2 linked regions of the Sinorhizobium meliloti genome follow. The protein of the gene in region 1 interacts with the protein of each later gene in a pairwise test. Links are inferred from orthologs where the notes say so. Each region holds a gene or a part of one and is shown on either strand. Other genes may lie near its edges.

Region 1 (14,261 bases):
CTCGGCGTCAATTTTCGCTCGACTTCCGGCCCGGTGATCGCCAAGGCCGGTGACCTTGCGGCGCTGCTCACCAATCTCGAAGAGCGCGACGTGCTCTTCATCGATGAAATCCACCGCCTCAATCCGGCCGTCGAGGAAATCCTCTATCCGGCCATGGAGGATTTCCAGCTCGACCTCATCATCGGCGAGGGGCCGGCGGCCCGTTCGGTGAAGATCGATCTCGCAAAGTTCACCCTCGTGGCGGCGACGACGCGCCTCGGACTGCTGACGACGCCGCTGCGCGATCGCTTCGGCATCCCCGTGCGGCTCAATTTCTATACGGTCGAGGAGTTGGAGCTGATCGTCCGGCGTGGCGCGCGGCTGATGGGTCTCGGCATGACCGACGAAGGCGCGCGCGAGATTGCCCGCCGGGCGCGCGGAACGCCCCGCATCGCCGGCCGCCTCCTGCGCCGGGTGCGCGACTTCGCCGAGGTCGCACGGGCGGAGGCCGTGACGCTAAAGATTGCCGACGAGGCGCTGACCCGGCTGCTCGTCGACAGCATGGGTCTCGACCAGCTCGACCGGCGCTATCTGACGATGATCGCCCAGAATTTCGGCGGCGGGCCGGTGGGGATCGAGACGATCGCCGCCGGGCTTTCCGAGCCGCGCGACGCGATCGAAGACATCATCGAGCCCTATCTGATCCAGCAGGGCTTCATCCAGCGCACGCCGCGTGGCCGCGTGCTCACGGCGAATGCTTGGAAGCATCTCGGCCTCAATCCGCCACGGGATGTCGAGGCAAGCCAATTCCGGCTGACGCTCGAGGACGACTGAAATGATCACCCGGCGGGGCTTCATGAAGGTCCTCGGCGGTGGATTGGTGAGCGCCGTGGCCCTGGGCAGCTACGCCTTCGGCATCGAACCGCTTGCGCGTCTGAGGGTGGCCCGCTACGCCCTGACACCACCCGGCTGGAGCCCCGGCCTGAAGCTCCGCCTGGTCGCGCTCGCGGATGTTCATGCCTGCGAACCCTGGATGTCTGCGCGCCGCATCGCATCCATATGCGAGCGCGCCAACGACCTCGGCGGCGACGTGACGGTCCTTCTCGGCGACTACGCTTCCGGCATGAATCTCGTGACGCGCTATGTCCATTCGAGCGAGTGGTCGAAGGCGCTTGCCACGCTCAGGGCACCCCTCGGCGTCCATGCGATCATGGGAAATCATGATTGGTGGGAAGACAGGACCGCCCAGAAGAGCGGCGGCGGCGATACCTTCGGCCATCGGGCATTGGCCGGCGTCGGCATTCAGGTGTACGGCAATCGCGCGGTCCGCCTTGAGAAGAGCGGCTTCCCCTTCTGGCTCGCAGGGCTCGAGGACCAGCTTGCGCTCCTGCCGGGACGGAAATGGAAACGCGCGTGGATGGGCGGACTCGACGATCTCGATGGCACGCTTGCACAGGTGACGGACGAGGCGCCTGTGATACTGCTCGCGCACGAGCCGGATATTTTTCCGAAGGTGCCCTCGCGGGTGGCATTGACACTATCCGGTCACACGCATGGCGGACAGGTGCGCTTTGCCGGCCATTCGCCCGTCGTGCCATCGCGTTTCGGCGACCGGTACGCCTATGGTCATATTGTCGAGGGAGATCGCAACCTCATCGTCTCGGGCGGCCTTGGCTGCTCCATCGCACCGATCCGTTTCGGCGTGCCGCCGGAAATTGTGGTCGTCGATCTCGGATGACCGGAATTGCCCCTCATCCGGCTGCCGCCACCTTCTCCCCGCATGCGGGGAGAAGGGACTCGCGGTTTCGTCATTGCAACCAATATCGGCCGCGCATTCGCAGGGGGCATGTCCCCTCTCCCCGCTCGCGGGGAGAGGGTTAGGGTGAGGGGCGAAATCTTGGTTCAACGGTCACAGCTTGCACGGCAAGCTCCCGGATCGTCGCAGCCAGTCTTTCCCTTCCGCCCGGCACCCAGCCGAGCGCGCGCAGCTTCTCCGTCGACATCGTCTTGAATGCTGCCGCTTCCGCTGCCGGCGGCAGAGGGTGCGGGCAGCCGGTTGCAGCCTGGAGAAAGGAGAGGATCTCGCGGTTGTCGGTCAGCACGTCGGAGACGTTGAACACCTGACCGGATATTCTCGCCGGTTCGGTTTCGAGCATGAGGCGGACGGCCTGGGCGACATCGTCGCCGTGGACTTCCGTGCCGATGCGCCTTGGCACCGGTCGGCCGGCAATGTAATCGGAAAAGAGATCGCTCCACTTGTGTTTTCGTCCCGAGCCCGCGGGGCCGTAGACACCGGTGACGCGCAGGCTCGTCGTGACGAAACTGTGGTCGGTCATCGATTTCAAGGCGTTCTCGGTGGCGAGCTTTACCTGTCCGTAGAACGTGTCCGGCTCGACAGGTGACGTCTCAGCGACAATCGGCGGCGCCGTCTCGCCATAGACGGCGCGGCTCGACAGGAAAACGCAGCGCCGTACGCCGGCGGCGCGCGCTTCCTCGAAAAGGCGAACGGAGCCGTCGAGATTGGCGCGGCGGAAACTCGTGGGATCGTCACCCTCGCCTCCGCGATATCTGCCCTCGACATGCTCGAAAGCCGCATGGACGAAATAATAGATATCGTCGAAGGCGCCGGCCTGGTCCGCATCCGCATCGAGACGGAGCGGCACATGGGACACGGGTTGCGAATAAAAGCCGGCAGGCGGCGGAGAGCGCCCACCGACCGTGACCTCATAGCCGTTTGCCAGCAGGTGCTCGATGATGAAGCGGCCGACGAATCCGGTGCCGCCGGAGACGAGAACGCGGGTCATGGCGACGTGAGGCCGGCTTGCGGATTGGGAAGACCGGCAATATCGGGAATCTGCTCGCCGGTCAGAAAAGCGTGCCAGAGATCGATCAGCGGGCGCAGCGCATCCGCGCGCGGATGATCCTTCTCCCACGGCTTTTCGTACTGGTAATGGAGCACCCCGATCGAGCGCCAGTCCCAAAGCTCAGGCAGGTTGAACCACACATATTGCAGCATGTTCATCGTCACCGGCAGGCCATGCCAATCGGGGAAGAAGCTTTGCAGAAAGGTCTGGTCCGTGCGCGGCCAGAAGGCGTCCGGCGCATCGAGGGCCGCGAGCATCTTCTCGAAGGTCGCGACTGCCGGCTCGGCGACGAAGACGCCGGAGTTCAGGCGGTGGAAGTCCGCGAGACTCTCATAGACGTTCGGCGCTGCGGCAAATTCCGGATAGAGGAACAGCTTGTCGATGTTGCGCAACACGATCGCGTCGGCATCGATGAAGATGCAGCGTTCGTATTCGACGAGTTGCCACAGCCTTATCTTGCAGAAATTGTCGAGCGGCGAATGGAAATCGGGCTTGCGTCCTTTTGTGAAGGGTGCCTGCTCATGCACGTTGCGGCGCTGATGCCGGGCGTTGAATTCGTCCGAAAGCGGCAGCAGGTCGGTTTGGATCAGGCGGCAGTCGAATTCGGTCAGCGGCTCGAGGGAGGCGGCATCCACCCCGCCGGTATGGAGCACGACGATATCTGCGGGCGTCCGGGTGAGACGGATCGATCTGAGCAGGGCCCGCGCACCGAGCGCGTAGTCGCTGTTGGTGACGAGCGTCACGAAAGCGTGGCGCGCAGTCACCGTGGAGGAGGGACTGAGCCCCTCCGGACTGGCGAAGACGCGGCTCATGAAACCGATTTCAGCCGCTTGCCCTCCGGATCGTGGTTGATCAAGGGGGCGATGTCCTTCGTCCAGGCGGAAACCGCCGGCACGCGCGAGCGATCGACGCGATAGGCGAATTTCTTCGCCACGTCGACGATCTCCGAAAGCAGCCCGTCTTCGAGGCGAACCGGATTGAGGCCGAGCGCGAGGAATTTCTCGTTCCGCACCACGAGTTCGTTCTCGGCCGCTTCCTTGCGCGGATTGGGCAGCCAGGCGATTTTCGCGCCGGTCATGCGTGCGACCATCTCGGCGAGATCGCGGATGCGATGCGTTTCCGTCATCTGGTTGAATATCTCGACGCGGCTGCCGCGCGCCGGCGGGTTCCTGAGCGCGAGCTCGGTGCAGCGCACCGAGTCCTGAATATGGATGAAGGCGCGCGTCTGGCCGCCGGTTCCGTGAACCGTCAGCGGATAGTCGATTGCTGCCTGGATCAGGAAACGATTGAGGACGGTTCCGTAATCCCCGTCATAGTCGAAGCGGTTGATGAGCTGCGGATGACGCCGCGTCTGCTCCGTATGCGTGCCCCAGACGATGCCCTGATGCAGATCGGTGATCCTGAGGCCGTCATTCTTCGCATAGAACTGGAAGAGCAGCTGATCCAGGCACTTGGTCATGTGATAGACGGAGCCCGGATTGGAAGGATAGAGGATTTCCTGGTTCACCGTCTCTTCGCCCATGGTCTCGATGCCGACGGGCAGGTAGCCTTCAGGGATCGCCGCCCCGATCGTGGAATAGCCGTAAACGCCCATCGTACCGAGATGCACGAGATGGGCATCGAGTTCGAGTTCGACCAGTGCGTTCAGGAGATTGTGGGTCGCGTTGACGTTGTTGTTGACCGTGTAGTTCTTGTGCCTGTCGCTCTTCATCGAATAGGGGGCGGCCCGCTGCTCGGCGAAGTGGACGACCGCATCGGGCCGATGCTCCGCCAGCCAGTTCTTCAGGAGTTCGTAGTCGCGGGCGAGATCGATCAGATTGAAGTGAATACGCCGGCCGGTTTCCGCGTGCCAGATGCGCGTGCGCTCCTGGATGGAATCCATCGGCGTCAGGGATTGAACGCCGAGTTCCGTGTCGATCCAGCGGCGGGAGAGATTGTCGAGGATGTGAACCTCGTGGCCCGCATCGGACAAATGCAGGGCGGTGGGCCAGCCGACGAAACCATCACCGCCGAGGACTGCAATCTTCATGCACGATTCTCCTGCTCGGGAAGAGGACAGGGTCCTGATAGGATAGGATTGTGACAAAGCTGCAGTGCTTGCAAATGTCTTTTTGTTCCTGCACAGGAAAACGCAATAAATCCTCCCGGAGAATGCCATGTCACTGATTTCGCTTGCCGGCGAGCTGACCGAGACCGGCCACCGACTGATCCAGCGGGTCTATTACGAGGACACCGATTTTTCCGGCGTCGTCTACCATGCGCGCTATCTGCATTTCATGGAGCGCGCCCGGACCGACTATCTGCGGCTTCTCGGCGTCGAGCAGGCGTCGCTGGCGATCGAAGGCGACGTGGAAGGCCTCGTCTTCGTCGTCCACCGTATGGAAATCGACTTCAAGGCGCCGGCGCGCATGGACGACGTCCTGACTATCGAGACCGCGACCGAAAAGGCCGGCGGCGCAAAAATGATCCTGCAGCAGCAGATCAGGCGCGGCGACGCGCTGCTGATCGCGGCCAAGGTAATCATTGCGGTCGTCAACGGTCAGGGACGGCCACGGCGTCTGCCGGAGGCACTGGCAACGAAATTCCTGGCTGCGCAAGCGGCTTCCGCGTGAGCGGCCGGCTCATTCGACCGAGTTCAATATCTTCTTCGTCAGCGACTGACTGATCTTGCCGATCTCCCGCCACGGATCGGTCCCGGCTTCGATCCGCTCGATAATGTCCGGAATCTGAAACCCGTTGGCGGCTTCGAGGCCTTGGAGTTCGTCCCAGCCGACCGGTGTGGCGACCGGTCCGCCGGAGCGCGCGCGGGTGGAATAGGGCGCGATCGCCGTGGCGCCGCGATCGTTTCTCAGCCAGTCTATGAAAATCTTTCCCTTGCGCTTCGCCTTCGACATGGTGGCGACGAAATTGTCCGGATCGCGCTCGGCGATAGATCGCGCGAGCGCTTTCGCGAAGCCTTTGGCCTCCTCCCATTCGGCATGGGGGCGGAGCGGAACGATGACGTGGACGCCCTTGCCGCCGGTCACCATGGGCACTGTTTTCAGGCCGATCTCGGCGAGTTCGTCGCGGAGCCTGAGGGCTGCCGCCTTGACTGTCTCGAAGTCGACGCTCGGATCGGGGTCGAGATCGAAGACCAGACGGTCGGGTTTCTCCAGCCGGTCGATGCTTGAACCCCAGATGTGAAACTCGAGCGTCCCCATCTGCACGGCGGCGACGAGGCCCTTGGCATCGTGGATGTACATATAGTTCTCGGTGTCGCCCGATGACTCGGTAATCGGCACTTCCCGGATCGCCTCGGGAAAGCCGTCGCTTGCGTGTTTCTGGAAGAAACAGTGCCGCTCGCCGCCCTGCGGGCAGCGCACCAGCGAAACGGGGTGATCGGCGGCAAAGGGGAGCATCCTCTCGGCGACAACGGCGTAATAGCGGGCGAGATCGATCTTGGTGATGCCCTGGCCTTCGAAGAGCACCCGGTCCGGATGGGAGATGCGGATGCCGAGGACATCGGCGTCTCCCTGCACAGGCGGGGTCTTGCGCGTCCTGGCGGAAGATTTGCTCTTGGCGGTCTCCGGCTCCGCTTCTGCCGGCTTCGGTGTCTCCAGTTTCACGGCCCTGGCCTCCTTGTCCTCGCGCAATCCCTCGAATGAACCGTGACGGACATGTCCGTCGGCCGTGAATTCGGCGAAATCCACCTCCGCCACCAGGTCCGGCTCAAGCCATACCGAATTTCGCATTCTCTCTCGCGGCACGCTGTCGAAGGGCGACGTATCGCGCTTGCGCTTTGCGAAGGCCGCGGCGAGGTCCTCCATTGTCTTTCCGCTGAAACCGGTGCCGACGCCGCCACGGTAGATCAGCTTCCCGCCTTCGAAGGTCCCGACGAGCAGCGAGGCGAAGGCACGCCCCTTCTTTGAAGACGGGGTATAGCCACCGATCACGAACTCCTGGCGCTTCGTGCATTTCACCTTGAGCCAGCTTCGGCTGCGCCCGCTGCGATAGGGGGCATCGGCCTCCTTGGCGATTATACCCTCCTGGCCGGCCTTGCATATCGCGGAAAGCACGTGCTCGCCATTGCCGCGGACATGCTCGCTGAATTGTACGGTAGAGGTGGCGCCGAGCGTTTGGAGCAGCGCTTCGAGCCGTTCCTTGCGTTCCACGAGCGGCTTCCGGCTCAGATCCTTGCCGTCGAGCTCGATGAGATCGAAAGCGTAAAGCCGTGTGCTGGCCCCCGTTCTAAGCGCCTTCTGCAGGGCCGAGAAGGTCGATCCGCCTTCCGAAAGCGCCACCACTTCGCCATCGATCAGAGCGGACTGGCAGTCGAGTTCGGCAAGGGCGGCGGCAATTGCCGGGAACTTCTCGGTCCAGTCGAGGCCGTTGCGCGTGTAGCAGCGCACGGTGCCGGCACCGACGGCGCAGACAAGACGGTAGCCGTCGAACTTGGCTTCGTTCAGCCATGCGTCGCCGGCGGGCACCTTGGTCACCAGAGTCGCCAGCTGCGGTGCCTTGAAGGCGGGCAGCTTGCCGGAGGCTTTTCGCGTCGCGCGCTTGCCTGCATTGCCGTTTTCGGCGATCGCGCCGGCCTTGAGATTGGCCGAGATGCTTTTGTTGGAATGCCAGACCCGCGCCCGCTTCTCGCCCCTGCCTTCGGCGATCTCCTCCATCGTCCGGCCGGTAACGATGCTGGTGATGTTCTCGTTGATCAGGCTCTCGCCGTCATCGGAGGCGACATCGTCCGTTTCCTTGACGAGCAGCCAGTTCTCGCGCTTTTCGCCTTCGCGTGGCCGCATGCGCACCAGCGCCCAGCCGCCCTTCATTCGGCTGCCATGCAGCTTGAAGGAGAGCTTGCCCTTCTTCAGGGCTTTCGACGGGTCATCCTCCGGCTCCCACCAGCCGGTATCCCAGAGCATCACGGTACCGCCGCCATACTCTCCCTTCGGTATCGTTCCTTCGAAGTCGCCATAGGCAAGCGGGTGGTCTTCGGTACGCACGGCCAGGCGCTTGTCTTCGGGGTTGAGGCTCGGGCCGCGTGTGACCGCCCAGCTCTTCAGCACGCCCTCCCATTCCAGGCGGAAGTCGTAATGCAGGCGGGTCGCAGCGTGCTTCTGAACCAGGAACCGCATCCTGTTGTCCCCGCTGCGCCGAGCGACCGCTCCCTTGGGTTCGCTCGTCCGCGTGAAATCGCGGCGCCGGTTATATTCGGAAAGCGGTTCATTGCGAGCGGCCATGGATCGTCAGCCCGATTTCGGCTGGAAGGCTATATGTTTCGGGGACCAGGGGCTCATGGCACCGAAACGTGCGACCTGCTGCGAAGTTCCGTATTGCGCAAGCTCACTCGAACTGCGCGCGCGGTAATACTCCCTTAACCATAATGGTGTCTTAATCCGTGTATCAGGATTTGTGCAGTGCACGTCATCCTTTGACCAAAATTGACGGCAAGAAGGCAGGCTGAAGCGAGTAGATCGCAATGCCGCGATCGGTGGCAATACCGGGGCATTCCTGCTGCAGGACATTTGGGCGACCCGGTCACGAGCATGAGTTGCTCTGCCGGGTGTTTGGATTCGGGGACTGAAATCGATGGAACAGGTTGGATTGGCCGCGACGAGCGACGTGACCCTCTGGTCGCTCTTCATGCAAGCGGGCTTGGTCGTGAAGCTGGTCATGCTGGGGCTCATCGCCGCCTCGGTCTGGACCTGGGCTATCGTCGTCGACAAGAGCCTGAATTACGGGCGTGTCCGCCGGCAGCTCGATAATTTCGAGCAGGTATTCTGGTCGGGTCAGTCGCTGGAGGAGCTCTATCGGACCCTCTCGGACAGGCAGACGAGCGGAATGGGCGCGATCTTCGTTTCGGCCATGCGCGAATGGAAGAAAAGCTTTGAGCGCGGCGCGCGCGCGCCGATCGGCCTGCAGATGCGGATCGACCGCGCGATGGACGTGACGCTCGCCCGTGAATCCGAAGCGCTCGAGGCAAGGCTCGGCTCGCTGGCGACGATCGGCTCGGCTGCCCCCTTCATCGGCCTTTTCGGCACCGTCGTCGGTATCATGACCTCGTTCCAGGCCATCGCCGGTTCCAAGTCCACCAACCTCGCCGTCGTTGCTCCCGGTATCGCCGAAGCGCTGCTTGCGACCGCCATCGGTCTGCTCGCCGCCATTCCTGCCGTTATCGCCTACAACAAGTTCACCGCCGATGCCGGCAAGCTGACGGCACGCATGGAAGCCTTTGCCGACGAGTTCTCCGCCATCCTGTCGCGACAGATCGACGAGAAGCTGCAGCCTTCTCGCCAAGCCGCGCAATAACGACCTCAAAGCACGGAGACCACGCTGATGGGTATGGCAGTTGGCGGAGCCAAGGGGTCGGGCGGCGGGCGCCGCCGCCGCGGCGGCAGAAGAAGCGCGATCAGCGAGATCAACGTCACGCCGCTCGTCGACGTCATGCTGGTTCTCCTCATCATCTTCATGGTGGCTGCGCCGATGATGACGGTCGGCGTGCCGATCGATCTGCCGGAAACGCAGGCGAAGGCCATGAACGCCGATACGCAGCCGATCACCGTCTCGGTCAACCCGGCGGGCGAGATCTTCCTGCAGGAGACGCCGATAGCGATCGACGAGGTCGTCCCGAAGCTCGAGGCGATCGCCACGACCGGCTACAATGAGCGCATCTATGTGCGCGGCGACACCAATGCCGACTACGGCACCGTGATGAAGGTGATGGCACGCATCTCCGCGGCAGGCTTCAAGAACCTGGGTCTCGTAACGCTTCAAGAACAAGAGAAGTGATCGTCCGAATGAAGGGCAGTATCGCTACATCTGCTGTCCTCCACGCCCTGGTCCTGACCTGGGCGCTGGTGTCGCTTGGCAGCCCGGCCGATTTCGAGGTCGCGGACGTCGAGGCGCTGCCGGTCGACATCGTGCCGGTCGAGTCGATCACGCAGATCCAGCAGGGCGACAAGAAGGCTCCGGCCAAGGAAAAGGCATCGCCCGTTCCGACCAAGAAGCCGACGCCCGTCGAGAACGCCGAGAATGTCGGCGAGAACGACGTCGACCTGAAGACGCCGCCCACGCCCAATGTCAAGCCGGTCGAGAACGAGTCGGCCGCAGCGCCGCAGAAGACCGAAAAGGCCCCGCCGACGCCCGATCCCGTGAAGGAAGAGATCGAAAAGGTCGAAGAGACCAAGCCGGCCGCCGAGCCCGCGACGGAAGTGGCGGCACTCCCCGAGCCCAAGCAGGAAGTAAAGCCGGATACGAAGCCGGAACCGGCACCGGCGGAAGAGCAGCCCGCGGAAAATCCCGAGGCCGAGGCTCTGCCGGACAGGGTGCCGACGCCGCAGGTGAAGCCCAAGGTCGAAAAGCCCGCGCAGACGGCCAAGACGCCAGAGCGCAAGAAGGAAGAGGTCAAGAAGGAGCAGAAGAAGGCGTCCTCCCAGAAGGAGAGCGACTTCAATGCCGACGAGATCGCGGCGCTGCTCAACAAGCAGGAATCCTCCGGCGGCGGCGCCAAGCGCTCGACCGAGGAGGCGGCCCTCGGCGGCAAGAAGACGACGAGCGGCAACACGCTTTCGCAGAGTGAAATGGACGCGCTTCGCGGCCAGATCCAGAACAACTGGTCGATCATTCCCGGAATGGCCGACGCGGCGGATGTCCGCATCAAGGTGACGATGCGGCTCGACCCGAACGGCGACCTGATCGGCGAACCGGAAGTGGAAGCCAGCGGCGGCTCGGATGCGGCGCGGCGGGCACTCATGGGTGGTGCACGCCGGGCCATCCTGAAGTCCGTTCCCTTCAAGGGGCTGCCGGCCGACAAATACGATTCGTGGAGCGAGGTCGTCGTCAACTTCGACCCGAGCTCGATGCTCTAGACAGGTTGGGCCGGTTGTGGGCGGAATATTGCGCCTCATCCTGCTCGGAACACGAAAGGCTGAAAGGCTTTATGGAAATGCTGAGACGCAATTTTTTCCGCCTCCTGATGGTGCTGGTCGCCGGCTGCGGGCTCATTGCCTCGCCGGCAAATGCGCTCGTCGAGATCAACATCAACAAGGGTAACGTCGAGCCGCTGCCGATCGCGATCACGGACTTCCTGCAGGGCGAACTCGCCCAGAAGATCTCCGGCGTGATTGCCGCCGACCTAAAGCGCTCCGGGCTTTTCGCGCCGATCGACAAGGGCGCCTTCATCGAGAAGATCTCCAATCCCGATGCCACACCGCGTTTCGAGGACTGGAAAGTGATCAACGCGCAGGCGCTCGTCATCGGCCGCGTCACGCAGGAAGGCGACGGCAGGCTGAAGGCGGAGTTCCGCCTTTGGGATACCTTTGCCGGCCAGCAGATGCTCGGTCAGCAGTTCTACACCCAGCCGGAGAACTGGCGCCGGGTCGCCCACATCATTGCCGACGCGATCTATGAGAGGATCACCGGCGAGAAGGGGTATTTCGACACGCGCATCGTCTACGTCGCCGAAAGCGGGCCGAAGAATGCGCGCAAGCGCCAACTCGCCATCATGGACCAGGACGGGGCCAATTCCCGGGCGCTCACCAATTCCAACGACATCGTGCTGACGCCGCGCTTCTCGCCGAACCGTCAGGAAATCACCTATATGTCGTTCGAGAACCAGCAGCCGCGCGTTTATCTGCTTCAGCTTGAAACGGGGCAGCGCGAGGTGGTCGGCAATTTCCCGGGCATGACCTTCGCCCCGCGTTTCTCGCCGGATGGCCAGCGGGTGATCATGAGCCTGCAGCAGGAAGGCAACGCCAACATCTATACGATGGATCTGCGCTCGCGCACGACGACGCGGCTCACCAACACCGCGGCGATCGACACCTCTCCCTCCTATTCGCCGGACGGCAGCCGGATCGTCTTCGAAAGCGACCGCGGCGGCAAGCAGCAGCTCTACGTCATGGGCGCCGACGGCTCCGGCCAGACGCGCATTTCCTTCGGCGACGGTTCCTATTCGACGCCCGTCTGGTCTCCGCGCGGCGACCTCATCGCCTTCACCAAGCAGTCGGGCGGGAAGTTCTCGATCGGCGTCATGAAGCCGGACGGGTCGGGCGAGCGCATTCTCACCACCGGCTTTCACAATGAAGGCCCCACCTGGGCGCCGAACGGCCGTGTCCTGATGTTTTTCCGTCAGAACGCCGGTGCGGGCGGCCCGCAGCTCTATTCGATCGATCTGACGGGCTATAACGAGCAGCTTGTCCAGACGCAGGGCTTCGCCTCGGATCCGGCCTGGTCGCCGCTGATGGAATAGGGCATCCGCCGCGAGCCCAATCGAGAGAAATGATGAGATTCAAAGATTTCGGGCCAATACGGCCCGAAATTCTTCGTGATCGCGCGTCCACAGTTATGGCAGGGAATGAGGCGAATGTGCCGCTTTCTCGCCGCAAAGTGCTGGTGTAGCAGGCGCCCCGACGCACATTGTCGATTTGTTAACCATATCCGTTGAAAAGCAATTAACCGCTTCCGGTTACAGTCTGGCAACCGTGAATTTGACACTTCTCAAGGAGACCCGGCCCATGAGCCGAATTGACACCCCGGCAGCAAGCCGCATGCAGACCATCGCCCGCAATCCGGTCATGATCGCGCTCGTCATGACGCTTGCCCTTGCTGGCTGCGCTTCGAAGAAGAACCTGCCGAACGATGCTGCCGGCCTCGGTCTCGGCGCAGGCGCGGCGACCCCGGGCTCGCAGCAGGACTTCACCGTCAACGTCGGCGACCGCATCTTCTTCGATACGGATTCGACGTCGATCCGTGCCGACGCGCAGGCGACGCTCGACCGCCAAGCCCAGTGGCTGGCAAAATATCCGAACTACGGAATCACCATCGAAGGCCATGCCGACGAGCGCGGCACCCGCGAATACAACCTGGCGCTCGGCGCCCGCCGTGCTGCCGCGACCCGCGACTATCTCGTCAGCCGCGGCGTCCCCGGAAACCGCATGCGCACGATCTCCTACGGCAAGGAAAAGCCGGTCGCCGTCTGCGACGACATCTCCTGCTGGTCGCAGAACCGCCGCGCCGTTACCGTGCTCGGTGGCGCCGGCAGCTGATTATTCGGCATAGAAGGTGAATTCGAGGGGCGGTCTACGGGCCGCCCTTTCTTTTTTACCACACTTTGGCCGAACTCCGTTGCTTTTTCACGGGAGTTGGAAAACTGTGCGGCACCCCGCCTCGGAATCGGCAAATGTACTGCGCAACGCGATCCAGGGCGGGATAATCGGTTACGAACAGGACAAATGAAATGAAGAAATTTGTCGTGGCAGGACTGCTTGGCCTCGTGACCCTTGCGGGTCTCGGCTCTACAGCAGATGCCATGCCGCTTTCCGGGCTCTTTGCCCGCACGACGCAGACCGATGCCGGCAGCAAGGGCGACCTTCCGGTAATGAAGGTGCAATCACCCGATATTGCGCGGGTCGGTCAACTCGAGGAACAGATCCGCTCCCTCAATGGGCGTATCGAGGAAATGAGCTTCCAGCTCCTGCAGATGCAGGAGCAGATCCGGAAGTTCCAGGAGGACAACGAGTTCCGCTTCCAGGATCTGGAAAACGGCAGGTCCTCCTCCAAGAAGAGCGGCGCGCTTGAAACGCCGAAATCGAATGATCAGGCGTCCGTCACCCCCGGGGTGACGGATAGCCGGCCGTCGGGCGCTCCGGCTGCCGGCGGCGCCGATATGGCGGGTGTCGATCCCAACGCGCCGGGCGCCGCGCCCGCGCCGGCGACGCTGGGGCAGATCATTTTCGACGAGAACGGCAACCCCGTCTCGGCAACGGCGGGCGTAGAGCCCGGGGCCAACGCCACTCTGCCCGGCGTCGATACAGGGCTTGCGACCCAGGGCGGTGGCCTCAACGACAATCCGGGAAGCGTGCCGGACAGCGGACAGGCGACCGCGTCTCTCAGCGATCCGGGCGATCTCTACCAAGCAGGCTACAGCCACGTGCTTTCCGGCGATTACAGCATCGCAGAGCAGGAATTCCGCGATTACCTCGATGCCTTTCCAAGCGGCGACAAGGCGGCGGATGCGAGCTTCTGGATGGGCGAGGCACAGTATTCGCAAGGCAAGTACAGCGACGCGGCCAAGACCTTCCTCAACGCGCATCAGAGCCACGGCAAGTCACCGAAGGCTCCGGAAATGCTCTTGAAGCTCGGCATGTCCCTCGGCGCCCTCGACAACAAGGAGACCGCCTGCGCCACGCTGCGCGAGGTCAACAAGCGCTATCCGAAAGCATCACCCGCCGTGAAGGCGAAGGTGGCGAGCGAGCAGAGCCGTTTCGGCTGCTGAGGCGGGCCCAGATGCCCCATGCCGTCCTCGATACGGCCCGAAATTTTCTCCGATCCTTTATCACGCCCCGCAGGATCCTGGTTGCCGTCTCCGGTGGCAGCGACTCGATGGGGCTGCTTGTAGCCCTGCATTCGGCGATCGCCGCAGATGAGCGACGCGGATTT
Region 2 (14,290 bases), 1.9 Mb from region 1 along the record:
GTCGGATAGAGTTCGGCGGTATCGATGAAGTTGACGCCGCGGTCGAAAGCATAATCAAGCTGTTCGTGGGCTTCGGCCGGCGTGTTCTGCGAGCCCCACGTCATCGTTCCGAGGCAGATGGACGAAACCTTGATGCCGGTGCGGCCGAGTTTGTTGTAGCGCATGACGTTCCTTGTGGAGCGGGTTCGCGCCATGGGAGGAAGGCGCTCCGCCTTGGAAATGACGGTTGGCCGCAGCCCGGGAAGTTCCGGAACGACGCGGCGGCAAAGCGGGGCAAACTTAAGCCTTGATTGGCGAAGATCAAGGGCAAAAGACCGCAAGCAACCGGTCAAGCGCGGCTTCCGCGCTTGACTTGCTGTTCAGGAATGTGAATGGAGAGGAAAATACGCGGCGGCAGCAGGGTCCGGGCGGTTCATCTGCACCTGCTCGCGCAATTGAAACGATCCCGGCTATTTGGTTGCTCCGAGCCAGCCGCGATCCAGGGAAGGGGCACTCTTGATGAGCATCGCATTCACGTTCCCCGGCCAGGGCAGCCAGGCCGTGGGCATGGGCAAGGATCTGGCCGAAGCATTTCCGGAGGCCGCGGCTGTCTTTGCCGAGGTCGACGACGCGCTCAGCGAAAAGCTTTCCGACATCATGTGGAACGGGCCTGAGGAGACGTTGACGCTGACGGCGAATGCGCAACCGGCGCTGATGGCAGTGTCCATGGCGGTAATCCGCGTGCTAGAAGCCAAGGGCCTCGACCTCAAGAGCAAGGTTTCCTTCGTCGCGGGCCACTCGCTCGGGGAGTATTCGGCGCTCTGTGCCGCCGGTACGTTCTCGCTCGCCGACACGGCGCGTCTTCTGCGCATTCGCGGCAATGCGATGCAGGCGGCCGTCCCCGTCGGCAAGGGCGCGATGGCGGCGATCATCGGTCTGGAGCATGACGATGTCGAAGCGGTCTGCCGTGACGCATCATCGTTCGGCTCGTGCCAGATCGCCAACGACAACGGCGGCGGCCAGCTGGTGATCTCGGGCGAGAAGCCTGCTGTGGAGAAGGCCGCGGCCCTCGCTTCGGAAAAGGGTGCCAAGCGCGCGCTTATGCTGCCCGTGTCCGCCCCCTTCCATTCCGCCTTGATGACGCCGGCCGCCGAGGCCATGCGCAAGGCGCTCGCGACGGTCGAGAAGCGCGATCCCGTGGTTCCGGTCGTCGCGAACGTGCTTGCTGCGCCGGTAAGCGATGCGGGCGAGATCGCGCGCCTGCTTGTCGAGCAGGTGACCGGGCAGGTGCGCTGGCGCGAGACGGTCGAGTGGTTTGCGGCCCATGAAGTTACGACGCTTTACGAGATCGGCTCGGGCAAGGTCCTGACGGGACTTGCCCGGAGGATCGACAAGACCGTCACGGGCATCGCCGTCAATTCGCCCGCCGATATCGATGCGGCGCTTGCCGTCCTCTTGGCCTGAGCGCCCTACTATAAGGAGAAATCCATGTTCGATCTTTCAGGCCGCAAGGCTCTCGTTACCGGCGCTTCCGGTGGTATCGGCGAGGAAATCGCCCGCATGCTGCATGCCCAGGGCGCCGTCGTCGGACTCCATGGTACCCGCGTCGAGAAGCTCGAAACGCTTGCCAACACCCTCGGCGAGCGGGTTCAGATATTCCCGGCAAACCTCTCCGATCGCGCGGAAGTCAAGGCGCTCGGAGAGAAGGCGGAAGCCGATCTCGGCGGCGTCGATATCCTCGTCAACAACGCCGGCATTACCAAGGACGGGCTCTTCGTCCGCATGAGCGACGAGGACTGGGACAACGTCATCGAAGTCAATCTCACGGCCGTCTTCCGGCTGACGCGCGAGCTCACGCATCCGATGATGCGCCGTCGCTTCGGCCGCATCGTCAACATAACCTCGGTCGTCGGTGTCACCGGCAATCCGGGGCAGGCGAATTACTGCGCCTCGAAGGCGGGCATGATCGGCTTCTCCAAGTCGCTTGCACAGGAAATCGCCACCCGCAACGTCACGGTCAACTGCGTCGCCCCGGGCTTCATCGAAAGCGCGATGACGGGCAAGCTGAACGACAAGCAGAAGGAAGGGATCATGTCTGCGATCCCGATGCGGCGGATGGGAAGCGGAGCGGAAGTCGCCTCCGCCGTGGCCTATCTCGCTTCTAACGAAGCGGGATATGTCACCGGTCAGACGATCCACGTCAACGGCGGCATGGCGATGATCTGACGAGGCGATGGAGTGCGCGGCTCCTTGGGCTTCGGCCTGTGCCGCGACCTCCGATCAGCCTCTTCGTTTGTTTGTGCCAAATGCCTGAAATTCAATGTTGACCAAGGGAATAACGGGCATTTTCGCCCTTTGCGGCAGGCATAAACCGTGTTAATCGGGCCATGACTGCGCGCAGTCGACCGTTCCGGCCAGGTGTCCGGCAGCTCTTGCTGCCCTGGGTTTCCGCGGTTTCGGTTGGATGGATTGCCCGTTGGACCAACTTGGTCTATCAGGCGTGATAGAGTGCCGGTGCCGGTAACAGCGCCGTAGAGAAACATAAGGTCGAGGAACTCCGACATGAGCGATATCGCAGAACGCGTGAAGAAAATTGTTATTGATCATCTTGGCGTCGACGCCGAAAAGGTCAGCGAAGGCGCAAGCTTCATCGATGACCTCGGCGCGGACTCGCTCGACACCGTCGAACTGGTCATGGCATTCGAAGAGGAATTCGGTGTCGAAATCCCGGACGACGCAGCAGATTCGATCCTCACCGTTGGCGACGCCGTCAAGTTCATCGAGAAAGCCCAGGCCTGACCTTTTGGCTTGAGTCATTGGCGGGCCGCACTCGCGGCCCGTTCAGCCCTGGGGCAGTGGGCTGGCCCGCATGCACTGCGGGTTGCGATCGGCAAAGCGTCCCGCCTTTCCCTCTGGTCGTCACTACTGCATGTATCCTGATAGGAGTCCGTCCAGGGACAAGAACATGCAAGGAACCATAAGGTCACAGCGACCTTTGCGCGTCTTCACGACGCTGTAATGAGATTTGCAATGCATGCGCGGGTCGCGATCGTCGCGTGGTCCGGTCCGGCGGTTGAATTGAACAGTCAGGGTGGGTCACGGGTATGAGACGTGTCGTTATCACCGGTACCGGCATGGTATCTCCTCTGGGTTGCGGAACCGAAGTCAGCTGGGCGCGTCTTCTGGCCGGCGACAACGCGGCCCGCAAGGTCACCGAGTTCGAGGTCGAGGACCTTCCCGCCAAGATTGCCTGCCGCATTCCCTTCGGCGATGGCAGCGACGGCACGTTCAATGCCGACGACTGGATGGAGCCCAAGGAACAGCGCAAGGTCGATCCTTTCATCGTCTATGCGATGGCCGCTGCCGACATGGCGCTGGCGGATGCCGGCTGGAAACCCGAAAGCGACGAAGACCAGATTTCGACCGGCGTCCTGATCGGCTCCGGCATCGGCGGGCTGGAAGGTATCGTCGATGCGGGTTACACCCTGCGCGACAAGGGCCCGCGGCGTATTTCCCCGTTCTTCATTCCCGGCCGGCTGATCAATCTCGCAGCCGGTCAGGTTTCCATCCGCCACAAGCTGCGGGGTCCCAACCATTCCGTCGTGACGGCCTGCTCGACCGGCGCGCATGCGATCGGCGACGCCAGCCGGCTGATCGCGCTCGGGGATGCGGACGTGATGGTGGCCGGTGGTACGGAATCTCCGATCTGCCGGATATCGCTCGCAGGATTCGCCGCCTGCAAGGCGCTCTCGACACAGCACAACGACAATCCCGAGAAGGCCTCGCGGCCCTATGACGCCGATCGTGACGGCTTCGTCATGGGCGAGGGTGCGGGCATCGTCGTTCTGGAAGAACTGGAGCACGCAAGGGCGCGCGGTGCCAAGATCTACGCAGAAGTGATCGGTTACGGCCTGTCCGGCGACGCCTTCCACATCACTGCTCCGTCCGAAGACGGCGAAGGCGCTTACCGCTGCATGCAGATGGCGCTGAAGCGCGCGGGCGTCACGGCTGCGGACATCGACTATATCAACGCTCACGGAACATCGACGATGGCCGACACGATCGAGCTCGGCGCGGTCGAACGGCTGGTCGGCGACAGCGCGTCGAGGATCTCCATGTCCTCGACGAAGTCGGCCATCGGACATTTGCTCGGCGCAGCCGGCGCGGTCGAAGCCATCTTCTCGGCGCTCGCAATTCGCGACAATATAGCCCCGCCGACGCTCAACCTGGACAACCCTTCCGTCGAGACGAAGATCGATCTCGTGCCGCATGTCGCGCGCAAGCGCGAGATCAATGTGGCCCTGTCGAACTCGTTCGGTTTCGGCGGCACCAACGCGTCGTTGATTCTGCGCCGTTACACCGGCCATTGATCCCTCGGGCGGGCGTGTTGCGAAACGGGTTGCCAAGGTAAGCGGAATTCGGGCACATCTTCCGATCTGCATCGACCCGCGATCCCGCTTTTTGCCGCAATGCTCACTACAAGCTGTCGCTGGAGTGGCGACGACTCGGGGACGCCGCCAAGGGGCATGTTCGCGCAAGCCACATCTGGTAATTGTAGGATATTCATCGCTGGGCAGGCCGCTCCTTCACCGGAGCCGCAGAGGCCGCCGTAACATTCACTGGTCGCCGGTCTAATCCGAAATTCGCACCGGCGGCGGTTTGATAAGGTTGCGAATTTCGGAATCGGGACAATCGTGAGCGACTCAAACGATAACAGCGCGGTGCAATTCGGCCGCAATGAAACCGGGAGCAACGGGCCGATCATTCCGAAGTCGGCCAACGAAGCGCTGCGTCCCGAAAGAGTTCCCCATCCGCCGAAGCGTTCGCGCAAGGCCCGCAGCCAGGTCGTCATCTTTCTCAACTTCGTCATGACCGTGGTCGTCTTCGTGGCGCTCGCGGCCGCCGGGGCCGTCTATTACGCGATGCACGAATATGAAAAGCCGGGGCCGCTGGAGGCGAACAAGAATTTCATCGTTCGCAGCGGCGCGGGCATCAGCGAAATCGCCAGCAACCTGGAGCGCAACGAGATCATTACCGACAGCCGCGTATTCCGGTTCGTTTCGGAAGCCTATCTGAGCAATGACACGCTCAAGGCCGGCGAGTATGAAATCAAGGCGCATGCATCGATGCAGGAGATCATGGAGCTTCTGAAGTCCGGCAAGTCGATCCTCTACTCCGTTTCGCTGCCGGAGGGTTTGACCGTGAAGCAGATGTTCCACAGGCTTGCCGACGACCCGGTTCTTGTCGGCGATCTGCCGGCGGAGCTGCCGCCCGAAGGCTCCCTCAAGCCGGACACCTACAAGTTCACCCGGGGAACCGACCGTAACGAGATCGTCAAGCAGATGACCGCTGCCCAGAAGGCGCTGGTGCAGCAGATCTGGGAGAAGCGGGATCCGGACCTTCCCGTATCGACCATAGAGGAATTCGTAACTCTTGCGTCGATCGTGGAGAAGGAGACCGGCCGCGCGGACGAGCGACCGAGGGTCGCTTCGGTGTTCATCAATCGCCTGGAAAAAGGCATGAGGCTGCAGTCGGATCCGACGATCATCTACGGTATCTTCGGCGGCGACGGCAAACCCGCCGACCGGGCAATCCTGAGGTCCGACCTCGACAAGCAGACGCCGTACAACACCTATCTCATCAAAGGCCTGCCGCCGACGCCGATCGCAAATCCGGGCCGGGCAGCGCTCGAAGCCGTCGCCAATCCGTCGCGCACGCCCGAGCTCTACTTCGTCGCCGACGGCACCGGTGGGCATGTCTTCGCGGAGACGCTCGACGAGCACAATGCCAATGTGCGGCGCTGGCGCAAGCTCGAGGCGGAGAGGGCGGCGGAGGCGGCCAAGGCCACCGAGGCTGCACAGGATGCCGTCACGCAGACCGGGACCCAGCAATAATACATGTCGCCAAAAACCGCGCAGCGGTTTGGTATAACGACGTGCACGAAAGCAAAACCTGAGGCGCGTCGCATACATTGATGCGGCGCGCCTCAGCCTCATGTGGACGGACTCGCCGCCGCGCGGATATTCCTTGCGGAGTTCGGCGCTGTCGCCATAGTGCTTCCCTCAATGACAATGTCGTGCCTCCGCTCGGAGGTGCAGAGATCGTTGTGCTTTATCGAATCACTGCCAACGGAGGAAACGATGCCGCTCCAATCGATGACCGGCTTTGCCAGGAAAGAGGGGAGCAGCGGACGCTATCGCTGGGCTTGGGAACTCCGTTCGGTCAACGGCAAAGGTCTCGACATGCGGCTTCGCCTGCCGCCGGGACTTGAACGTATCGAGCCCGACTGCCGACGCCTCGCCTCGCAGTATTTCTCGCGAGGGAACTTGCAGGTCGGCCTTTCGCTGAGCGGTACTGAAGCTTCGACGGAGGCAGTTCTCAACGAGGAAGCGCTCGCCGCCGTCCTGAAGCTTCGCGAACGATTGGGCGATGTCATCGATCCGGCGCCGCTCAAACTCGATACGTTGCTTTCCATTCGCGGCATTGTCGACTTCCGCGAGCCGGAGGAGAGCGAGAACGAGCGCGCGGAACGCGACGCGGAGATACTCGCCGGCCTGGAAGGCGCGCTCGCCGATCTGCGGACGATGCGGGAAGAAGAGGGCAAGGCGCTCGGGCAGGTGTTGCTAGCCCAGGTGGATCGCATCGAGAAACTGACCGCGGTAGTCGAAAACGATCCGTCCCGCAGCCCGCAGGCGATCGCCGACAGGCTGGCGCAGCAGGTTTCGGTCATCATGGCCAACGCGTCCGGCATCGATCGCGAAAGGCTGCATGCAGAGGTCGCGCTGCTTGCGACGAAGGCCGATCTTCGGGAGGAACTCGACCGGCTGGGCTCGCATATTGCGGCTGCCCGCGACCTCCTGACAAAGGGCGGGCCGGTCGGACGCAAGCTCGATTTCCTTGCACAGGAATTTAACCGCGAATCGAATACCATCTGTTCGAAATCGAATGCCGCCGCCGTGTCTGCCGCCGGTATCGAATTGAAGGTCGTGATCGACCAGTTCCGCGAACAGGTTCAGAATCTGGAGTAGGATATGAAACCGGCGACCGTTTCGCCCATCAAGATCGCTCGCCGCGGGCTGATGCTCGTCATTTCATCGCCCTCGGGTGCGGGGAAGTCTACGATCGCGCGCAACCTGCTCGAAGCCGATCCGGACTTGAGCATTTCAGTGAGCGTGACGACGCGTTCGCGGCGGCCGAGCGAGATCGAGGGGCGGCACTATTTTTTCAAGTCGATCCGAGAGTTCGAGGCGCTGAGGGCAACGGACTCGCTGCTGGAATGGGCCGAAGTGCACGGCAATTACTACGGCACGCCGCGTGACGCCGTCGAAAAGGCGATGGGCGAAGGGCGGGACATGCTCTTCGACATCGATTGGCAGGGCGCCCAGCAGCTGCAGGAAAAAATGGCGGGCGACGTGGTATCGATCTTCATCCTGCCGCCGTCCATGGCGGAGCTGCAGTCGCGGCTCCACCGGCGCGCCGAGGATAGTGAAGAGGTCATCGCGACCCGGCTCGCCAATTCGCGCGCCGAAATCGAGCACTGGCGCGAATACGATTACATCGTGGTCAACGACGATCTCGACCGGGCCTTCTCCTCCGTCAGGGCGATCGTCGAAGCCGAGCGCCTTCGCCGCGACCGGCGCCCCGGCCTCTTCGAATTCGTCAACGGACTGCTGACGGAAAATCCTCTCTGAGCGCGCCGCTTATCCCTTCGCCCCTCGCGGGGAGAAGGTGCCGGCAGGCGGATGGAGAGGCCTTGGACGTGCGCCGAGGTGCGGCCCCTCATCCCGCTGCCGCGACCTTCTCCGCCGGGCGTTCGCTCGACAAGGCGGACGACAATGAATTCGTGTTGCTCGAAGTCGGCGAATTCCTGAAGGCCGAATAGAGCGCGGTCCCCTCGAAACGTCCTATAAGCCGGGCTTGCTTTCCCGCAGCAGACATGGGTGTAACGCCCGCTCCTCCTACCCTCATTCCTGTGCCTGTCACAGGAATCCAGCCAGCCCAAGTCCTTGGGCTGGAAAGGCTTTTCCGCACCGCAGACGCGGCGCTGCTGGATCTCTGTGACAAGCACAGAGATGAGGGCGAGGGTGGGTTAAGCGTCCGGCTCTACAGACAATTGGCCAATCGGCAAAATTCTTCGACGGTCAAGGTTTCCGCGCGGCGTTGCGGATCGATGCCCGCCTTTGCAAGCAGCGCCTCGCCACCGAGGGGCTTCAGGCTCTGGCGGAGCATCTTGCGCCGTTGGCCGAAGGCTGCCTGGGTGACCTTCTCGAGAACCGCGGGCGAGCAGGGAATTGGAGCCTCGACAGGCTCGAGATGGACGACCGTCGATGTCACCTTGGGCGGCGGTGTGAAGGCCTGTGGCGGCACGTCGAATGCCAGACGCGCCTTTGTCCGCCAGCCGCAGAGGACGCCGAGCCTGCCATAGTGATCGTCATCGGCGCCGGCGACGATCCTGAGGCCGACCTCGCGCTGGAACATCAGCGTCATCGATTGCCAGAAGGGTGGCCAGAGCCCCGGCAGCAGCCAGTTGACGAGAAGCTGTGTGCCGACATTGTAGGGAAGATTGGCGATGATGCGCACCGGTCCGTCGGCAAGCGCTTCGAAGTCCACCTTCAGTGCGTCGTCCTCGATGATGTCGAGCCGCCCCGGATAATGGGCGCCGATCTCGGCGAGTGCCGGCAGGCAGCGCGAATCGCGCTCGATCGCGACGACCTTCTTTGCCCCAAGAGCGAGGATCGCCCGTGTAAGGCCGCCGGGACCCGGACCGACTTCGATCACTGTCACGTCCTCCAGCGGACCGGCGGTGCGCGCGATCTTCTGGGTAAGGTTGAGATCGAGGAGGAAATTCTGGCCGAGCGCCTTCTTCGCGTCGAGACCGTGCCGCTGGATGACGTCGCGTAGCGGCGGCAGACCGTCGAGAGCCGCCATCAGCGCTTCGTCCCGCCGGCATTGCGGGCAAGTTCTGCTGCAAGCCGCAAGGCCGCAAGAAGGCTTTCCTCGCGCGCGATCCCTTTCCCGGCCAGGCTGAAGGCGGTCCCGTGATCCGGCGAGGTTCTGATGAAGGGCAGGCCCAGCGTGACATTGACGCTGTCATCGAAACCGAGCGCCTTGGCCGGTATCAATGCCTGATCGTGATACATGCAGATGGCGACGTCGTAGGTCTCTCTCGCGCGATCGTGGAACATGGTGTCCGCCGGCAAGGGTCCGACGACGTCCAGCCCCTCGGCGCGCAGGCGATCGATGACCGGCCGGATGACGGCATCGTCCTCGCGGCCGAGCGCGCCGCCTTCGCCCGCATGCGGATTGAGACCGGCAATCGCCAGGCGCGGCGCCGGCAGGCCGAAGCGGCTCCTGAGGTCGGCCGCGGTGATCGTGCAGGTCTCGTAGATCAGATCCGGCGTCAGCGCGGCTGGAACGTCCTTGAGCGGGATATGGATCGTGACCGGGACCGCGCGCAGCTTCGGTCCTGCCAGCATCATCACCGGCAGGGCGGCAACCCCCGTTGCGCGCGCAGCGAGGTCCGCGAGATATTCGGTGTGGCCCGGAAAGCGGAACCCCGCCTCGTAGAGCACTGCCTTGGAAATCGGATTGGTGGCGAGGGCGGACGCTTCTCCCGCCAGCACGAGCCGGACGGCGGTGTCGATCGCATCGGTCACGGCGGAAGCATTTGCCGCATCGGGATTACCGGGAATCACGGGGGCAGGGGAGCGGACCGGCCAAACGGGCAGCGCCTGCCGGAAAGCGGCGACGGCCCCGGGACAATCGGTCTCGCATATCGGCACGGTCTGGCCCAGGAGCTTGGCGCGGGCGGCAAGCACCGCCGGATCGCCTACATAGAGAAACGGCGGCGTCGGCCGATCGGCCCGCTTCGCCCATACGGAAAGGGTGATATCCGGACCGATCCCGGCCGGATCGCCCATGGTCAGGGCGACCGGCCCGATGCTCGTCTCGCTCATGCTGGCTCGTTATTTGTTGACGATCTGCGCCTTCGAGCGCAGTTCTTCAAGATATTTGGCGCTGTTCGGGTCTTCCCCCTCGGACTTCTTCTTGCCGAGGTCCTCGGCACGGAAGACGATCTCGGCGGCGGCGTCGTCGTTGACCTGACGCTTCTTGCAGATTGCCAGATATTCGACGCCTTTCTCGGTAACCCGCGTACCCGTGGTCATGCCGTCGCCGGCTTTTTCGACGAGCGGCTTCCAGTCTTCGGGCAGTTGCTGTGCAAGAATTCGGCCGAGGCTGCGGATCGAGACGTCGCGGTAGTTCGCCGCGAAGGCCTTTGAGGTATCGCAGCCTGGAAACTGCGAGCGCGAGGCATTGGCTTCGGCCTGCCGCTTCGCCGTGATGGCGCCGCGCTTCGATTCGGGAATGACGAAGATGACCTGCTGCAGGAAATATTCCGTCGTGACCGGCTTGTTGCCGCCGCCCTGCATCATGCGCTTGACGAGGTCGCCGCCGGAAAGGCGGCTGGCGCTGCCGTAGCGGAAGTTGACGACGCGCGGCCAGCTCATCTGGACTGCGATATACTGCTTGAAATGGTCGACCCCGACGCCGGCCTGGTCAAGAATCTTGCCGAGCTGCTCCGGCGAAAGCTTGTTACCGGCGGCGAAACGCGCAAAGGCGGCATCGACCTCGTCGGTGCTGACGGACTGCTGAACGCGCGCGATCTCGGCGCGCTTCAGTACCTCGTCGACGAGCTGCTGCTTGGCTTCGGCTGCGCCGCCGCTTTGCCGCTGAAGCTTCAGGAAGGCGACCCGCTTGGCGACGTCGCCGGAGGTGATCACGGTGCTGTTGACGACCACCTCGACCGTGCTCGCCGCCATTGCCGTGGTAACCGTACCCGCTGCGACACTCAGCGCACCCGCCAGTGCAACCGCCGAAAGCAACCTCACGATCGCGTTTTTCCCGCCCATCATCATTCCCCTGCTCGTTCTGCCTCCCGTTGCCGGCGGCTTCAGTTGCCACACTGCCGACTTCGCTACGGCGAGCTCTGCGCGTCACGCAAGACGCGCGGCGCCGTAGGTGTCAATGTGAGGCAAATGCATAATACATGCGGCCAAACAATGACAAGACCGCATGATCGATGCGGTAAGGGCGGGTCAGGGCCACTTTAGAAGTAGTCCAGCTCGTCAAATCTCGTGTCGCCGACATAGACGTCACCGAGCGTGCGGAAGCTGATGCGGGCGCCGATCGACCAGTCGTTCGCAAGCGAACTGTCGGTATCCCGCTCCTGCTTGTAGACGATCGAGAACAGCGTGTCCTGGTCGTCATAGGTGATGCCGAGGCCGTTGCGGGAGACGACGCCCGCGTCGATGTCGTAGGTCACCGCGCCGAATACCGACCAATATTCGTGGAACCGGTAGGCGGCAGCGGTCTGGATTTCGTCCTGATCGAACGGCGAGCCATAGGTCGGCTGCGCTTCGATCCGCGTATAGGTGAGAGCGGCCTGCCAGTTCAGCCCGAGATAGCCGACCGTGGCATCGGCCCGGCGCAGCGAGAAGTCGCTTTCGTCCAGCCGTCCGGAGAGGCTCGCCATCAGACCGGACGGGGCGTCGATACCCAGCATGGCGACATAGTCGGAACTGTCGGTTTCGAGGCCCGAATCCGCCCCGGCCTTGACGAGATCGTCCGTCGCGAAGGAGTTCAGGCCGCCAAGCTGAAACGACTGGCCGGCAATGGCGCGCAGGCCGTAGCCGCTGTCGAAGCTTCCGGTATACCGCAGACCGATATTCGCGCGTGTACCGCCCTCGATGCGATCGTAACCGGAGAATTTGTCGCGATCGAAGAGGTTGGTCGCGTCGAAGACGAAACTCTGCGCGTCTTCGTTCGGCAGTCCGCCCGCATATTGCTCGTCCGGGCGCGCATATAGCTGGCCGATCGGTTCGAGAACATGGGTGCTCGTCTCTCCAGCGAAGAGGATCGGATAGCGCGCCTCGAGTCCGGCGGTCAACATTCTGCGCGTCTCGGCATCGCTGCTGGTGAAGTTGCCGGTATAACCGACCGGGTCATCCACATTCATGCCGAGGGCATCGCCCCGTGCCGCGAGCAGCGGTGTCAGCACAAGCCCGCCGGGCGCAATGAATGTCCGCTTCCATTCGAGCTCGCCGGTGAGCCTGTGCGAGGTACCCTCGAGCCCACGGAAGCGCTCGACGCCCAGCACATTCACCCTGTCGAGGCGGTTGCGCTTGATGTTGGTCAGGTTGAAATCGGCGTTGAGTTCGCCGCCCAGGATCGGCTCCGGTGCAGTGTAGGAATAGTCGAGGACTTGCGCGACTGGCTGCTTGTTTTCGTCGATGCTGTCCGGGTCGGCATCCTGAATGTCGAAATAGAAGGCCCGCAGGTCGAAATAATTGCGTTTGCCGAGGCCGGTCAGATAGGCCTGGTTCACATAGGTCGTGCCGTCGAAGGTCGACAGATCGTAGGTCTTGGCGAAGTTGTTGTCCGACTGGACGAGGACGTTCCAGCCGAAACTCCAGCGGGGATTGATCTCGAATTTGCCCCGCGAGGCGATCATGCCGCGATTGGTTTCCAGCGCGTCGACGGTGCCCGGCGTGAACTGCTCCCTGTCCAACTGGCTGATGCCGGCGACGTTCAGCGTATGCAGGCCGTTGTGGAATTGCTGCCGGAACTCACCCTCGAGGAGGAAGCCCTGGCGGGTCAGTCCGGTGCCGGTGATCGTCGCGTCCATATGGGGCGAGATCGCCCAGTAATAGGGTACTCCCACGCCGGCGCCGAGCTTTTGCGTGTAGCGGAACTGCGGGAAAAGGACACCGCTCTTGCGCTTGACCGTATGGTCCGGGATTTCCATCACCGGAATGTAGGCGATCGGCTTGCCGAAGAGTTCGAAATAGGCGTGCTCGAGCCGAATGGTACGGGTGCGTCCGTTCTGAATGATGCGCTGGGCCTTGATGTGCCACAGAGAGCGATGTTCCGGCTTGGTGTTGCACGGAGTGCATGCGGTGTAGACGGCCTTGTTGAGGATGAATTCCTCGCCATTGCGCCTTTCGCCGGTCTCCGCCGCCAGGCGCGTCAGATCGGTCGTTTCGATCCTGAGGGCCTGGACGAAGCCGTTGCCGAAGTCGTCGGTGACGTCCATCCTGTCGGCATAGACGATGTTGCCGCCCGGCTCGATGAGCTGGATGTCGCCGGTCGCGAGGATACGACCGGATTTCTGGTCGTAATCTACCTGCCGGGCGACCATCTTGTAGCCGCCGTATTCGATCTGGACATTGCCGCGCACGGTCACCTTTTCCGTGTCGCGATTGTAGACAAGCTCATTGGCGGTCAGCAGCAGCTTGGCGTCGGCAGGGATATTCGGCTGCAGATCGTCGATTCGCGCCGCTGCATCCTGCGCCTTGGCTGGCGCATTCATTCCGATGGCAAGCATATGCAGCGCCACGCCTGCAAGCAGGGCAGCGTTGGTAAGCTTCATGCGTTTGCGGTTGCCTGCCGCCACTAGCCATCCTCCTGATGCAGTAGAATCGTCGAGCCCAGCGCCATTGCTACAACGACCGGCAGCCAGGCTGCAACGAACGGAGGCACAATGCCGCTGCTCCCGAATGCTTTGACAAGCACGGTGACGACATAAAGCACGAAGCCCGACAGGATTCCACCGAGAATCACCGACCGAGATTGATTGAACCGGCTAAATTTTAACGAGACGCAGGCGGCGATCAGCGTCATCGCGACGAGGAGCAGCGGCAGCGACATGAGAGAGTGAAATTGCGTTTCCAGGCCGTTGGTGGAAAAGCCGAAGGACCGCGCCACTTCGATTTTCCGCGGAAGGTCGAAAAACTGAATGGAATCAGCCTTTGCCAGACGTTCCTGGACGAAATCCGGCTTCAGATTGGTGCGAAGCTGTGCCGTTTCCATACGACGCGGCAGGCGCCCGACTTCCGTCTCGACGACGCCGTTAAGAAGCCAGTAACCATCTTCGAGTTTCGCCGACTTCGCATCCTGCCGGAGCGTGATTGCGCCCTGTGGATCGAAGTGGATAACGGTCACGTTGATCAGCTCGGTGCCGCCGTTCTGGACGGAGCGTGCGCCGATGATCGTGTCGGTGCCGTCGTAGATCTGCCGGAGCCAGGGAATCGAGTTCGCGGCAGCCGAACGGGTGGAGCCCCACTCCGCTTCGAGCGCTTCCGCCTTCTTGGTTCCCCAGGCGGCAAGCGGGTTGATCACGACCACGGCAAGCACGCCGAAGAGCAGGGCGCCGACGACGAACGGACGCAGGAATTGCCAGACGGAAATGCCCGCCGCCCGGGTTACGACGAGTTCATAGCGCCGGTTAAGGGAGATCAATGCAGCCATCGCC

What was found.
Region 2: the proteins of ybgC (region 1) and JOH52_RS00180 interact in binary tests that used the Escherichia coli proteins (3 or more experiments, as listed by UniProt). The link is inferred for Sinorhizobium meliloti from one-to-one orthologs.

What each region holds. Positions count from the first base shown.
Region 1 is NZ_JAGIOS010000001.1:1,966,018-1,980,278, forward strand. What follows is about bases 3,906-6,727. They hold ybgC (tol-pal system-associated acyl-CoA thioesterase), read left to right. Parts: upstream 3,906-4,999; coding sequence 5,000-5,455; downstream 5,456-6,727. Other genes in these bases: JOH52_RS09175 (NAD-dependent epimerase/dehydratase family protein), read right to left, coding at 3,906-4,872; ligD (DNA ligase D), read right to left, coding at 5,465-6,727. In the rest of the region: Holliday junction branch migration DNA helicase RuvB, read left to right, coding at 1-813; JOH52_RS09160 (metallophosphoesterase), read left to right, coding at 815-1,717; JOH52_RS09165 (NAD-dependent epimerase/dehydratase family protein), read right to left, coding at 1,857-2,783; JOH52_RS09170 (glycosyltransferase), read right to left, coding at 2,780-3,655; more of JOH52_RS09175, read right to left, coding at 3,652-3,905; more of ligD, read right to left, coding at 6,728-8,062; protein TolQ, read left to right, coding at 8,412-9,131; protein TolR, read left to right, coding at 9,159-9,611; JOH52_RS09200 (hypothetical protein), read left to right, coding at 9,620-10,690; Tol-Pal system beta propeller repeat protein TolB, read left to right, coding at 10,762-12,072; peptidoglycan-associated lipoprotein Pal, read left to right, coding at 12,338-12,868; tol-pal system protein YbgF, read left to right, coding at 13,060-14,097; tRNA lysidine(34) synthetase TilS, read left to right, coding at 14,109-14,261.
Region 2 is NZ_JAGIOS010000001.1:26,568-40,857, reverse strand. What follows is about bases 1,309-4,159. They hold JOH52_RS00180 (acyl carrier protein), read left to right. Parts: upstream 1,309-2,541; coding sequence 2,542-2,778; downstream 2,779-4,159. Other genes in these bases: fabF (beta-ketoacyl-ACP synthase II), read left to right, coding at 3,084-4,159; fabG (3-oxoacyl-[acyl-carrier-protein] reductase), read left to right, coding at 1,468-2,205; fabD (ACP S-malonyltransferase), read left to right, coding at 1,309-1,443. Also shown: JOH52_RS00195 (aldo/keto reductase), read right to left, coding at 1-164; more of fabD, read left to right, coding at 499-1,308; more of fabF, read left to right, coding at 4,160-4,349; endolytic transglycosylase MltG, read left to right, coding at 4,674-5,873; JOH52_RS00165 (YicC/YloC family endoribonuclease), read left to right, coding at 6,120-7,007; gmk (guanylate kinase), read left to right, coding at 7,011-7,670; JOH52_RS35865 (hypothetical protein), read left to right, coding at 7,733-7,861; 16S rRNA (adenine(1518)-N(6)/adenine(1519)-N(6))-dimethyltransferase RsmA, read right to left, coding at 8,083-8,907; 4-hydroxythreonine-4-phosphate dehydrogenase PdxA, read right to left, coding at 8,907-9,935; JOH52_RS00145 (SurA N-terminal domain-containing protein), read right to left, coding at 9,945-10,895; JOH52_RS00140 (LPS-assembly protein LptD), read right to left, coding at 11,087-13,432; LPS export ABC transporter permease LptG, read right to left, coding at 13,432-14,290. UniProt on the Escherichia coli protein: Carrier of the growing fatty acid chain in fatty acid biosynthesis.